2 linked regions of the Priestia megaterium genome follow. Each later gene encodes a partner of the first gene's protein in a complex. Links are inferred from orthologs where the notes say so. Each region holds a gene or a part of one and is shown on either strand. Other genes may lie near its edges.

Region 1 (8,372 bases):
CTCATATTAGCGTCTTGTTTTCTTATCATCACTTGCGTGACCTTTGTAAGTACGAGATGGTGCGAATTCACCAAGTTTGTGACCTACCATGTCTTCAGTAACATAAACTGGTACATGTTTACGACCGTCATATACAGCAATTGTATGACCAATGAACTGAGGGAAGATAGTTGAACGACGAGACCAAGTTTTTACTACTTGCTTGCTGTCAGTTTCGTTTAACTTCTCAATTTTGTTGATTAAATGGTCATCTACAAAAGGTCCTTTCTTTAAGCTGCGACCCATAAATGAACCTCCCTTCGTGATTGTCCTACGGTTCGTTTGAACCGTAGCTCAATCCCGTTATTTTTTACGACGACGAACGATAAATTTATCGGATTTGTTTTTCTTCTTACGAGTTTTGTAACCAAGTGTTGGTTTACCCCATGGACTCATTGGAGACTTACGTCCGATTGGAGCACGTCCTTCACCACCACCGTGTGGGTGATCGTTAGGGTTCATTACAGAACCACGTACAGTTGGACGGATACCTAACCAACGAGAACGACCGGCTTTACCGATGTTGATTAACTCGTGTTGTTCGTTACCAACTTGACCTACAGTTGCACGACAAGTTGCAAGAATCATGCGTACTTCACCAGAAGTTAAACGTACTAATACGTATTTACCTTCTTTACCAAGTACTTGAGCAGATGTACCTGCAGAACGAACTAATTGTCCACCTTTACCAGGTTTCAATTCGATGTTGTGTACTACTGTACCAACAGGAATGTTAGCTAAAGGAAGCGCGTTACCTACTTTAATGTCAGCTTCAGGACCTGACATAACTTCTAAACCTACTTTTAGGTTTTTAGGAGCAAGGATGTAACGTTTTTCACCATCAGCATAATGAATTAATGCGATGTTAGCTGAACGGTTTGGATCATATTCGATTGTAGCAACGCGTCCAGGTATTCCATCTTTATCGCGTTTAAAATCGATGATACGGTATTGACGCTTGTGCCCACCACCTTGGTGACGAACAGTCAATTTACCTTGGTTGTTACGACCACCTTTTCTCTTGACAGGTGCAAGTAACGATTTTTCTGGTTTGTCAGTAGTAATTTCAGCGAAATCAGAAACTGACATGCCACGACGACCATTTGAGGTTGGTTTATACTTTTTAATCGCCATCTCAATTTCCCTCCTTCTCTAGTAATCTTAAGCTTCGAAGAATTCGATTTCGTTGCTCTCTTGAGTTAGTGTTACTACCGCTTTACGACGACGGTTAGTAAGACCACTGTAGCGACCTACACGCTTGAATTTACCTTTGTAGTTCATGATGTTTACTTTTTCAACTTTTACGTCAAAGATTTTTTCGATAGCATCTTTAACCTCAGTTTTATTAGCTCTTACATCAACATCAAACGTATATTTTTTCTCAGCCATTAAGTCTGTTGAACGTTCTGTAATTACGGGGCGCTTAATAATATCACGAGGATCTTTCATTATGCAAGCACCTCCTCTACTTTTTCAACTGCGTCTTTAGTGATTACAAGCTTATCATGGTTCATAACGTCTAATACGCTTAAACCATTAGCTGCAACAACTGTTACACCAGGAATATTACGTGCTGAAAGTGCAACGTTTTCGTTAAGATCAGCAGTTACTACTAATGCTTTGCGTTCTACTGTTAGGTTTTTAAGAACTGCTACCATTTCTTTTGTTTTTGGAGCATCAAAAGAAAGAGCTTCAAGAACAACGATGCTGTTATCTTGAACTTTAGTTGATAATGCAGACTTAATTGCTAAACGACGAACTTTTTTAGGTAATTTGTAGCTATAGCTTCTTGGAACTGGACCAAATACTACGCCACCACCACGCCATTGTGGAGAACGGATAGATCCTTGACGAGCACGACCAGTACCTTTTTGACGCCATGGCTTACGGCCACCGCCTCTTACTTCAGAACGATTTTTAACTTTAGAAGTACCTTGACGTTGAGATGCGCGTTGCATTACGATCGCGTCGAAAAGTACTTTGTTGTTTGGTTCGATACCGAAAACGGCATCTTGAAGTTCGATTTCTCCAACGTTTTCACCGTTTTGGTTAAACAATGCTACTTTTGGCATTGGTTATTCCTCCTTTCTCGAAGAATTATTATTTAGATTTAACTGCAGATTTAACAGTAACTAGAGATTTTCTAGCTCCTGGCACGTTACCTTTTACTAATAAAAGATTGCGTTCTGCGTCAACTTTAACGATTGATAAGTTTTGCACAGTGATGCGCTCTCCACCCATGCGTCCTGGTAATAATTTACCTTTGAATACGCGGTTTGGAGCTACAGGACCCATTGAACCTGGGCGACGGTGGTAGCGAGAACCATGAGACATAGGTCCGCGAGATTGTCCGTGGCGTTTAATAGCACCTTGGAAACCTTTACCTTTTGAGATTCCTGTTACATCAATTACATCGCCTTCTGCGAAAATATCAACCTTGACTTCTTGACCAACTTCATATGCTGAAGCGTCCACACCGCGTAACTCACGGATGAAGCGCTTAGGAGCAGTATTAGCTTTAGTAGCATGTCCTTTTGCAGGTTTGTTAGATAGTTTTTCACGGATATCTTCGAAACCTAATTGGATTGCTTCGTAACCGTCTGTCTCAGCGTTTTTAACTTGAAGAACTACGTTAGCAGAAGCTTCAATTACTGTTACTGGGATCAAGTCACCATTTTCAGCAAATACTTGAGTCATACCGATCTTTCTTCCTAAGATTCCTTTGGCCATTAGTCACACCTCCTAAGTATCTTTTCATTCTTTATTTTAAATTAAAGTTTAATTTCGATATCTACACCAGATGGTAAGTCTAAACGCATTAATGAATCAACAGTTTGTGGTGTTGGATTCACGATATCAATTAAGCGTTTATGCGTGCGCATTTCGAACTGCTCACGAGAATCTTTATATTTGTGTACTGCACGTAGAATTGTATAAATTGATTTTTCAGTCGGTAATGGAATCGGACCAGATACAGCCGCACCAGAACGTTTTGCAGTTTCTACGATTTTCTCAGCAGATTGATCAAGAATTCTGTGATCATATGCTTTTAAACGAATGCGAATTTTTTCTTTTGCCATTATTTTCCCTCCTTTTTCGCCTATTTTACAATAGACATTCTCCGCGGAAATTTCCCCACACTCGCCATGGCAAAGCGGCCGGGTGTGTCGGCAACCTTCCGCATCATCGCAGTCAAAGACCAACATTTTTATTATACTAAAAATGGGTTCATATTGCAACAATAAAGTTAAAAAACTTTTTCATGTGTCGCACACTTTTTTCATTATATATAAAAGGAGATCATTTTGCAAGTGTAATAGTAAAAACTATCTTTACCTTTTATCACCAAATAAAAAAGGAGTAGGTTACCCTACTCCCTTTACTGAAACGAGAAATTACTCGCTGATTTTAGCTACAACGCCAGCGCCTACTGTACGTCCACCTTCACGGATTGAGAATTTAGTACCTTCTTCAATCGCGATTGGAGCGATAAGTTCAACAGTCATTTCGATGTTGTCGCCAGGCATTACCATTTCTACGCCTTCAGGTAAGTTACAAATACCAGTTACATCAGTTGTACGGAAGTAGAACTGTGGACGGTAGTTTGTGAAGAATGGAGTGTGACGTCCACCTTCGTCTTTAGAAAGAACGTATACTTCAGCAGTAAATTTAGTGTGTGGAGTGATTGAGCCTGGTTTAGCTAATACTTGTCCACGTTGGATTTCTTCACGTGCTACACCACGAAGTAAAGCACCGATGTTGTCGCCAGCTTCAGCATAGTCAAGAAGCTTACGGAACATTTCTACACCTGTTACAGTAGTAGATTTTGGCTCTTCAGTTAAACCGATGATGTCGATAACGTCACCAACTTTAACTTGTCCACGCTCTACACGACCTGTAGCAACTGTACCACGACCAGTGATTGAGAATACGTCCTCAACTGGCATCATGAATGGTTTTTCAGTGTCACGTTCTGGAGTTGGGATGTACTCATCAACAGCGTCCATAAGCTCGATGATTTTAGCTTCCCAATCAGCGTCGCCTTCAAGAGCTTTAAGAGCAGAACCTTTGATTACTGGTACATCGTCACCAGGGAAGTCGTATTCAGAAAGAAGGTCACGTACTTCCATTTCTACTAATTCAAGTAGCTCTTCGTCGTCTACCATGTCACATTTGTTTAAGAATACAACTAGGTAAGGTACACCTACTTGACGAGAAAGAAGGATGTGCTCACGAGTTTGTGGCATTGGACCATCAGCAGCAGATACTACTAAGATACCGCCATCCATTTGAGCAGCACCAGTGATCATGTTTTTAACATAGTCAGCATGTCCTGGGCAGTCAACGTGTGCATAGTGACGAGTGTCAGTTTCATACTCAACGTGTGCAGTTGAGATTGTGATTCCACGCTCGCGCTCTTCTGGAGCAGCGTCGATCATATCGTAAGCCATTGCTGCACCTTTACCACTTTTCTTAGCAAGAACAGTAGTGATAGCAGCTGTTAAAGTTGTTTTACCATGGTCAACGTGACCAATTGTACCGATATTGGCATGTGTTTTTGAACGGTCGAATTTTTCCTTAGCCATTCGAAAATCCTCCTTAAAATTCATGTAGTTTATGTTTTATGAGGCCGTGAAAGGGAATGAGCTCCACTTTCACAGCGTACATAAGTAGTTATACTTCAATAAAGAGTGAAAATCAATTATTCACCTTTATTTTTTTTAATAATTTCTTCTGAAATTGATTTAGGAACTTCTTCGTAGTGATCGAAGTGCATAGAATATGTTCCGCGACCTTGAGTGTTTGAACGTAATGCAGTTGCATAACCAAACATTTCAGAAAGTGGAACGAATGCACGTACAACTTGAGCGTTACCGCGTGCTTCCATACCTTCTACACGTCCACGACGAGACGTAATGTCACCCATGATATCTCCTAAGTATTCGTCAGGGATAACAACTTCAACCTTCATCATTGGTTCAAGGATAGCTGGGTTACATTTTGATACTGCGTTTTTAAGAGCCATAGAAGCGGCAATTTTAAACGCCATCTCACTTGAGTCAACGTCATGGTAAGATCCATCAACTAAAGCAGCTTTGATATCGATTAATGGATAACCAGCAAGAACACCGTTTTGTAATGCATCTTCAAGACCAGCTTGAACTGCAGGGATGTATTCACGTGGAACTACACCACCAACGATTTTGTTCTCAAATTCAAAGCCTTTTCCTTCTTCGTTAGGTTCGAACTCAATCCAAACGTGACCGAATTGTCCACGACCACCAGATTGACGAGCGAATTTACCTTCAACTTTCGCACCAGCGCGGAAAGTTTCACGGTAAGCTACTTGAGGAGCACCAACGTTTGCTTCTACTTTGAATTCGCGACGCATACGGTCAACGATGATATCAAGGTGAAGCTCACCCATACCAGAGATGATGATTTGACCAGTCTCTGTATTAGTTTCCGCACGGAAAGTTGGATCTTCTTCTTGTAACTTTTGAAGAGCTGTAGTCATTTTATCTTGGTCAGCTTTTGATTTTGGCTCAACAGATAAAGAGATAACTGGCTCTGGGAATTCCATAGACTCAAGAATTACAAGACTCTTTTCGTCACATAGAGTATCACCAGTAGAAGTATCTTTTAATCCTACAGCTGCCGCGATATCTCCAGCGTATACTTCAGAAATCTCTTCACGAGAGTTAGCATGCATTTGTAGGATACGACCTACACGCTCACGCTTACCTTTTGTAGAGTTTTTGATGTATGAACCAGAGCTTAGTACACCAGAGTAAACACGGAAGAACGTTAATTTACCAACATAAGGGTCCGTCATAACTTTGAACGCTAATGCTGAGAAAGGAGCGTTGTCGCTAGACTCACGCGTAACTTCTTCTTCTGTTTCAGGTACGATACCTTGGATTGCTGGTACATCAACTGGAGATGGTAGGTAATCAATTACCGCATCTAGCATTAATTGTACACCTTTGTTTTTGAATGCTGAACCACAGATAACTGGGTAGAATTCAACGTCACAAGTACCTTTACGGATACCAGCTTTTAGTTCTTCAACTGTAAGCTCGCCTTCGTCTAAGTACTTCATCATTAATTCTTCGTCAAGTTCTGCAACAGCTTCTACTAAGCTTGCACGGTATTCTTCAGCTTGCTCTTTGTATTCCTCAGGAATTTCACGAGCTTCTGAACGAGTACCTAAGTCATCTTCGTAGAAGTATGCTTTCATTTCCACTAAGTCAATGATTGCTTCGAACTCATCTTCAGCACCAATTGGTAATTGGATTGGGTGAGCATTTGCACCTAAACGATCGTGGATCGTTTTTACAGAGTACAAGAAGTCAGCACCAATTTTGTCCATTTTGTTAACGAATACGACACGGGGAACACCGTACGTAGTCGCTTGACGCCATACTGTTTCTGTTTGAGGCTCAACACCAGATTGAGCATCAAGAACTGCCACAGCGCCATCAAGTACACGTAATGAACGCTCAACTTCAACAGTGAAGTCTACGTGTCCAGGAGTATCGATGATGTTAACGCGGTGACCTTTCCAAGAAGCAGTTGTCGCAGCAGACGTGATAGTGATACCACGTTCTTGCTCTTGCTCCATCCAGTCCATTTGTGAAGCTCCTTCATGAGTTTCACCAATTTTATGGATACGGCCAGTATAATAAAGAACACGCTCAGTTGTTGTTGTTTTACCAGCATCAATGTGAGCCATGATCCCAATATTACGAGTGTTTTCTAAGGAGAACTCTCTTGCCATCTTAGGTATTTCTCCTTCCATATTTTAGTTTGTTTTTCAAAAAGTTTCGTTAAAAGATTACCAACGGTAATGAGCAAATGCTTTATTAGCTTCTGCCATTTTGTGAGTATCTTCACGTTTCTTAACTGCAGCACCAGTGTTGTTAGCTGCATCAAGGATTTCGTTAGCTAAACGCTCTTCCATCGTTTTTTCTCCACGAAGACGAGCATAGTTTACTAACCAACGAAGACCTAGAGTAGTACGACGCTCTGGACGTACTTCTACAGGAACTTGGTAGTTAGAACCCCCTACACGGCGTGCTCTAACTTCTAGTACAGGCATGATGTTTTTAAGAGCTTGGTCGAATACTTCCATAGCTTCTTTACCACTGCGCTCTTGTACTAAATCGAATGCTCTATAAAGAATAGCTTGTGACTTACCGCGCTTTCCATCAAGCATCATTTTGTTGATTAAGCGAGATACAAGCTTAGAATTGTAAATCGGATCTGGTAATACGTCTCTTTTTGCAACAGGTCCCTTACGTGGCATTCTACTTCCTCCTTTCACTTTTAAAAGTTTATCTATTAATTGTTAAGCTATTATTTTTTAGCTGCTTTTGGTCGCTTAGTACCATATTTAGAACGACCTTGCATACGGCCATCCACACCAGCAGTATCAAGTGCACCACGTACGATATGGTAACGTACCCCTGGTAAATCTTTTACACGTCCACCGCGGATAAGTACCACGCTGTGTTCTTGTAAGTTGTGACCAATACCTGGGATATAAGCTGTTACCTCGATACCGTTTGTTAAACGTACACGAGCATATTTACGAAGAGCCGAGTTCGGTTTCTTCGGTGTCATAGTACCCACACGTGTACATACACCACGTTTTTGTGGAGAAGATTGGTTAGTTTGAGCTTTTTTGAAGCTGTTGTAACCTCTGTTTAAAGCAGGTGAGTCAGATTTTTTACCTTTACTCACGCGACCATTACGGATTAATTGGTTAATAGTAGGCATTTAAATTTTCCTCCTTTCGCCTTTTGTAAGACCACACATCCAGGTGGTTCATTTTTTAGCAAAAAACAAAGTCTTTGAAACTAAAAGTTCAAAAACGTGTTAACTAATAATTGCAACAGTTGCAGCGTTAACTTCTATCCTACAAGCTTGACCAAGCTTTCGCATAGAAGGGACATACGTATACGGAACGTTTTCTTGCTGTGCCGTTTTTGCCACAATAGATGTGACATAAAAATCAGCGTCTTCAGCAATGATGACTTCCTTTACTGTACCTTTTTTTAATGCTTTCACCGTCTGCTTTGTTCCTACAATAATATGATCAGCCTGTAATACTTTTTCATAAGACATTATCATATCCTCCAAAGTAACAGGTAGTTTATAGGAGCACCTTTGATATAGTATCATTCCCTAGAATGGATGTCAACTAACGTTTTGTAGTTTTTTTAAAAAACATCCATTCTAGAGTAATGATTTTATAATTAGTCGATTGTTACCGTTTCTTCAGCTTGGTTTTTGATCGGTTCAGCATTACGATATCTCGTCATACCTGT
Region 2 (4,485 bases), 4.5 Mb from region 1 along the record:
CCACGAGCACCTGTTTTACGCTCGATTGCTTTTTTAGAAATTTCTACTAAAGCCTCGTCTTCGAACTCAAGTTCAACGTCATCAAGTTCAAGCATTTTTTGATATTGTTTTACTAGTGCATTTTTCGGTTTTGTTAAAATCTCAACTAGCGCTTCTTCATCAAGAGGCACTAAGCTAGCAGTAACCGGTAAACGACCAATAAACTCTGGAATTAAACCAAATTTTAATAAATCTTCCGGTAATACTTTTGCTAGTAACTCTTTTTCTGTAAAGTCTTGTTGTTTTGTTTCTGAACCGAAACCAATTACTTTTTTACCTAGACGACGCTTAATAATAGGTTCGATTCCGTCAAATGCACCACCGCAAATAAATAAGATATTGGTTGTATCAATTTGAATAAATTCTTGATGAGGGTGTTTACGTCCACCTTGAGGAGGAACACTTGCTACAGTACCTTCTAAGATTTTAAGAAGAGCCTGCTGCACACCTTCACCTGATACATCACGTGTAATAGATGGGTTTTCAGACTTACGCGCTACTTTATCAATTTCATCGATGTAGATGATACCTTTTTCAGCTTTCTCCACATCGTAATCAGCTGATTGAATTAATTTTAATAAGATGTTTTCAACATCTTCTCCTACATAACCCGCTTCTGTTAGAGATGTTGCATCTGCAATCGCAAACGGTACGTTTAAAATACGAGCCAATGTTTGAGCTAGTAAAGTTTTACCGCTTCCTGTAGGTCCAATTAATGCAATATTACTTTTTGATAACTCAACGTCATCAATTTTACTGTTTGAATTGATTCGTTTGTAATGGTTGTATACTGCAACGGATAACGATTTTTTCGCATCCTCTTGACCAATTACATACTCATCTAAAATGTCACGAATTTCTTTTGGTTTTGGTACATCTTTAAATTCTACTTCTTCTTCTGTACCTAACTCTTCTTCTACGATTTCCGTGCAAAGTTCAATACATTCATCGCATATGTAAACACCTGGACCCGCAACTAACTTGCGTACTTGTTCTTGTGTTTTACCACAAAATGAGCATTTTAACTGCCCTTTCTCATCGTTAAATTTAAACATAATTTTCACCCCTTGTAGTATTTACTAAAGTGCTCGAAGCTGATTTCTATCCGCGCTATAGCCCAACAACATGGACAACTCATCTATTTGTAGGTAAATGCCCCTCTTTATCACATAGTAAAAGCGCTATGAAAAGATTTGTATTGCATTTTACCATACATTTTCTTGAATAGATACTAAAACGTTTTATGTATATGTTGTTGATGAGCATAACAGAATGGAGATCTGCTATTATATAGTGTCCTCTTATTGGGCCTATTTCATAACCACGGATTTCAAACAATGGGTTAAAGCTGCTTCTACGGTGTTGGTTATGATATAAAAAAACTATTGAAGTTTATAAAACAAGGCACGATCAAGTCGCGCCTTGTTTCTTACTTACTATTATGCAACAGCTTTGCTGTTTTCTACAAGAAATTCAACTGCTTTACGTACTTTCATGTCTTCTTTAATGCTATCAAGACTGCCAAGCACTTTCTTAATTTCTTCGACAGGCATGTTGTACATTCCTGCCATGTTTTCTAATTCTTTTTCTACTTCTTCTTCGCTTACTTCAAGATTTTCAGCTTTTGAAATAGCTTCTAGCGTTAAGTTGATTTTCACACGCTTTTCAGCATCCGGACGCATTTGGTCGCGAAGAGCTTTTTCATCTTGACCTGAGAATTGGAAGTAAAGTTCAAGGTTAAGACCTTGCATTTGTAAACGTTGTTCAAACTCTTGCATCATACGATCCATTTCAGTATTGAACATTGCTTCTGGAATTTCTACTTCAGCATTTTCAGCAGCTTTTTCTACTAAAGTGTCGCGAAGAGCTGATTCCGCTTGATTCTCTTTATCGCTTTGTAATTTTTCTTTTGTTTTTGCTTTTAACGCTTCTAAAGTTTCTACTTCTTCATCTACGTCTTTTGCAAACTCATCGTCTAAAGCTGGAAGCTCTTTAGATTTGATTTCGTGTAATTTCACTTTGAATTTAGCAGCCTTACCAGCTAGCTCTTCAGCGTGATACTCTTCAGGGAATGTTACTTCCACTTCTTTTTCAGCGCCTACTTCAAGACCAACTAGTTGCTCTTCAAAGCCAGGGATGAATGTGTTAGAACCGATTTCTAAAGAATAGTTTTCGCCTTTTCCGCCTTCGAATGCTTCGCCATCAACGAAACCTTCAAAGTCGATTACAGCTGTATCACCTTCAGCTACAGCTCCTTCTTCTTTAACAACTAGTTCAGCGTGACGCTCTTGAAGTGTTTTTAATTCAGCTTCAACGTCTTCATCTGTTACAGTTGTATCTACTTTTTCTACTTCTAAGTTTTTGTATTCGCCTAATTTAACTTCAGGTTTAACAGTTACTTTAGCAGTGAAAACTAGAGGTTGTCCTTTTTCGATTGTTTCAACATCGATTTCTGGACGATCAACCGGCTCGATACCAGCTTCAACAATTGCATTGCTGTAAGCTTCAGGTAATAAGATGTCTAGTGCATCTTGGTATAAAGATTCTACGCCAAAACGTTTTTCGAAAAGTGGACGAGGCATTTTACCTTTACGGAACCCTGGTACGTTTACTTGTTTTACAACTTTTGTGAATGCTTTATCTAAGGCTTTATCAAACTCAGCAGCTTCAACTTCTACTGTTAAAACGCCTTGATTTCCTTCTTGTTTTTCCCATTTTGCAGACATGAATGTTTCCCTCCAAAATCATTTTAAGTAGTGATTTCTAAATTAGATAATGCAGATAGCCTATCAGTTCAAACATCAATCATTATCTATTTAACTCCCTATTACTTTAAAGTAAGTAGGAATGTAATGTAAAGATGAAATTCTACTATACGTATTTAAGTGCATTTTACAACCATTATATTATAACATACAACAATGACGTTTCAACTAAACACCACATTTTATATAAAAGAAATTTCTTCAATTTCTTTTAGCTCTTTAATTGCCTTTCTTAATTCAGCTGCGGAGAAACTTCCGTCTTCCTCTGCTACAGCTGCATCTGACTCTTCTCCTTGCATCATCAGACTAACAGCATACACCGCTTCTGTCCAAAGTTTTACATTATCACCCGGTAAAAACGGAAATGTAATAAATAAATGACGCTGCCATATCTCAACGGCAACCTGCAGCAGTGTAGGATTTTCATGCTCCAGCTTTTCCGTCAGCTTCGCTTCTACTTGCTCGGCAAACAAATACGGTGTTGTTCGTTGAAGCTGAAGCGCATTTACTTTTTTCGTCTCTCCAAACTTAGTAATCATAAAATCAATGTCTACTTCTTCTTCCATGACTGTTTTTAAAGCGACTGTTTTTACGATAGGGTGAACAGCTTCGGATGAAAATAGCTGTTCCAGAAAGAAGCGCTGCTTTTCAATTCTCTTTGTTTTTAATGAATGAACCCATTCAAGCTGATCTTGAATATTGTCTAGAGCTGTGAATGATTTAAACTGCTCTAGCTGTTCTTCTTCTGTTTGTTCTTCTATGACTTGTTCTTGATTCATTCTATTCTTGCAGAACTCCAATAGCTGATAAAGCTGTTCAGCATGTTCAGAAGGAAGTTTGTGTTCTTGAATAACTGCTTGTAGAGTGACATATCCTTCATGATAGTGACCAAGCTGAATTAACACCATGAGGTACATTTGCAAATTATGATAATAATCGCCAATATCTTCTTTCAGCATTTGCTCACATAATTCCTTAGCTATGCCTGCATCACCGAGCTCCACGTAACAAATAACAAGGCCAAGCAAAATTTCATGATGCTTATTATCAAGTTCGTAGGCCTGCTCAAATAAAGGAAGTGCTTCTTGAAATTGCTTGTGCTGCATATGATCTGTAGCTTTTTCAACCAACCGTTCTTTTAATAGAGGAAAAGCTACAATTTTGTTTTGTTGTTCATTCGACATGTTTTCTCCCCACTTCGCGGTCCATTTGCTTTACAGTTTAGCAATTCGATTAACGGAACGCAAAAAAATCGAGCAAAATCATAATTTTGCTCGATTTTTGGTTAATATCTTACCGTTTTTGCTTCATAAGCAGAAATGTCGTCTTCAAAAGAAAGCGTATAGCCAATTTCATCATATCCGTTAACAAGCATATATTTCCAATGGCCATTGATATCAAACGTACGTTCAAAACCTGCTTCATCGGTAATTTTTTGCTGATGAAGATCGATTGTACAGGCGTAAGAAGCACTTTGAGACTCTTTCATTAAATAGGAAACATCTTCTTTTGGTAAAACAATAGGTAAAATACCATTTTTTAGACAGTTTTGTTTAAAAATATCCGCAAATGAAGGTGCGATAATGGCACGAAACCCGTAGTCTAAAAGCGCCCATGGAGCGTGTTCACGTGACGAACCACATCCGAAGTTCTCGTCAGCTACAAGAATTGTTGCTCCTTG

Evidence for each region. The genes of interacting proteins can lie anywhere in the genome.
Region 2: the proteins of rpsG (region 1) and tig are in contact, whole or in part, in a crystal structure (PDB 3GTY), measured with the Thermotoga maritima proteins. The link is inferred for Priestia megaterium from one-to-one orthologs. Residues at the interface, in WP_004081843.1 of Thermotoga maritima: Lys34, Lys52, Lys55, Glu59, Arg62, Gln63, Glu66, Asn67, Lys69, Val71, Arg95, Ala109, Lys110, Lys111, Gly112, Arg113, Pro114, Glu117, Glu121, Ile124, Ala125, Tyr127, Asn128, Asn129, Thr130, Gly131, Lys135, Asp139, Arg142, Met143; in WP_004081061.1 of Thermotoga maritima: Glu122, Val124, Val129, Leu130, Tyr133, Glu188, Gly259, Ile262, Tyr263, Glu266, Ser270, Glu273, Gln274, Glu277, Arg308, Gln311, Ile312, Ser315, Tyr316, Glu325, Arg329, Arg336, Leu363, Phe366, Trp367, Arg373, Leu377, Arg381, Leu384, Glu387.

The regions. Positions count from the first base shown.
Region 1 is NZ_CP085442.1:122,788-131,159, reverse strand. What follows is about bases 5,614-8,372. They hold rpsG (30S ribosomal protein S7), read right to left. Parts: upstream 7,349-8,372; coding sequence 6,878-7,348; downstream 5,614-6,877. Other genes in these bases: rpoC (DNA-directed RNA polymerase subunit beta'), read right to left, coding at 8,301-8,372; LIS78_RS00645 (50S ribosomal protein L7ae-like protein), read right to left, coding at 7,921-8,169; rpsL (30S ribosomal protein S12), read right to left, coding at 7,399-7,821; fusA (elongation factor G), read right to left, coding at 5,614-6,820. In the rest of the region: rpsS (30S ribosomal protein S19), read right to left, coding at 7-285; rplB (50S ribosomal protein L2), read right to left, coding at 343-1,173; rplW (50S ribosomal protein L23), read right to left, coding at 1,201-1,488; rplD (50S ribosomal protein L4), read right to left, coding at 1,488-2,111; rplC (50S ribosomal protein L3), read right to left, coding at 2,140-2,769; rpsJ (30S ribosomal protein S10), read right to left, coding at 2,811-3,119; tuf (elongation factor Tu), read right to left, coding at 3,435-4,625; more of fusA, read right to left, coding at 4,742-5,613.
Region 2 is NZ_CP085442.1:4,573,228-4,577,712, forward strand. What follows is about bases 623-3,562. They hold tig (trigger factor), read right to left. Parts: upstream 2,766-3,562; coding sequence 1,479-2,765; downstream 623-1,478. Other genes in these bases: clpX (ATP-dependent protease ATP-binding subunit ClpX), read right to left, coding at 623-1,094; LIS78_RS23770 (tetratricopeptide repeat protein), read right to left, coding at 2,987-3,562. Outside these bases: more of clpX, read right to left, coding at 1-622; more of LIS78_RS23770, read right to left, coding at 3,563-3,988; leuD (3-isopropylmalate dehydratase small subunit), read right to left, coding at 4,090-4,485. UniProt on the Bacillus subtilis protein: Involved in protein export. Acts as a chaperone by maintaining the newly synthesized protein in an open conformation. Functions as a peptidyl-prolyl cis-trans isomerase.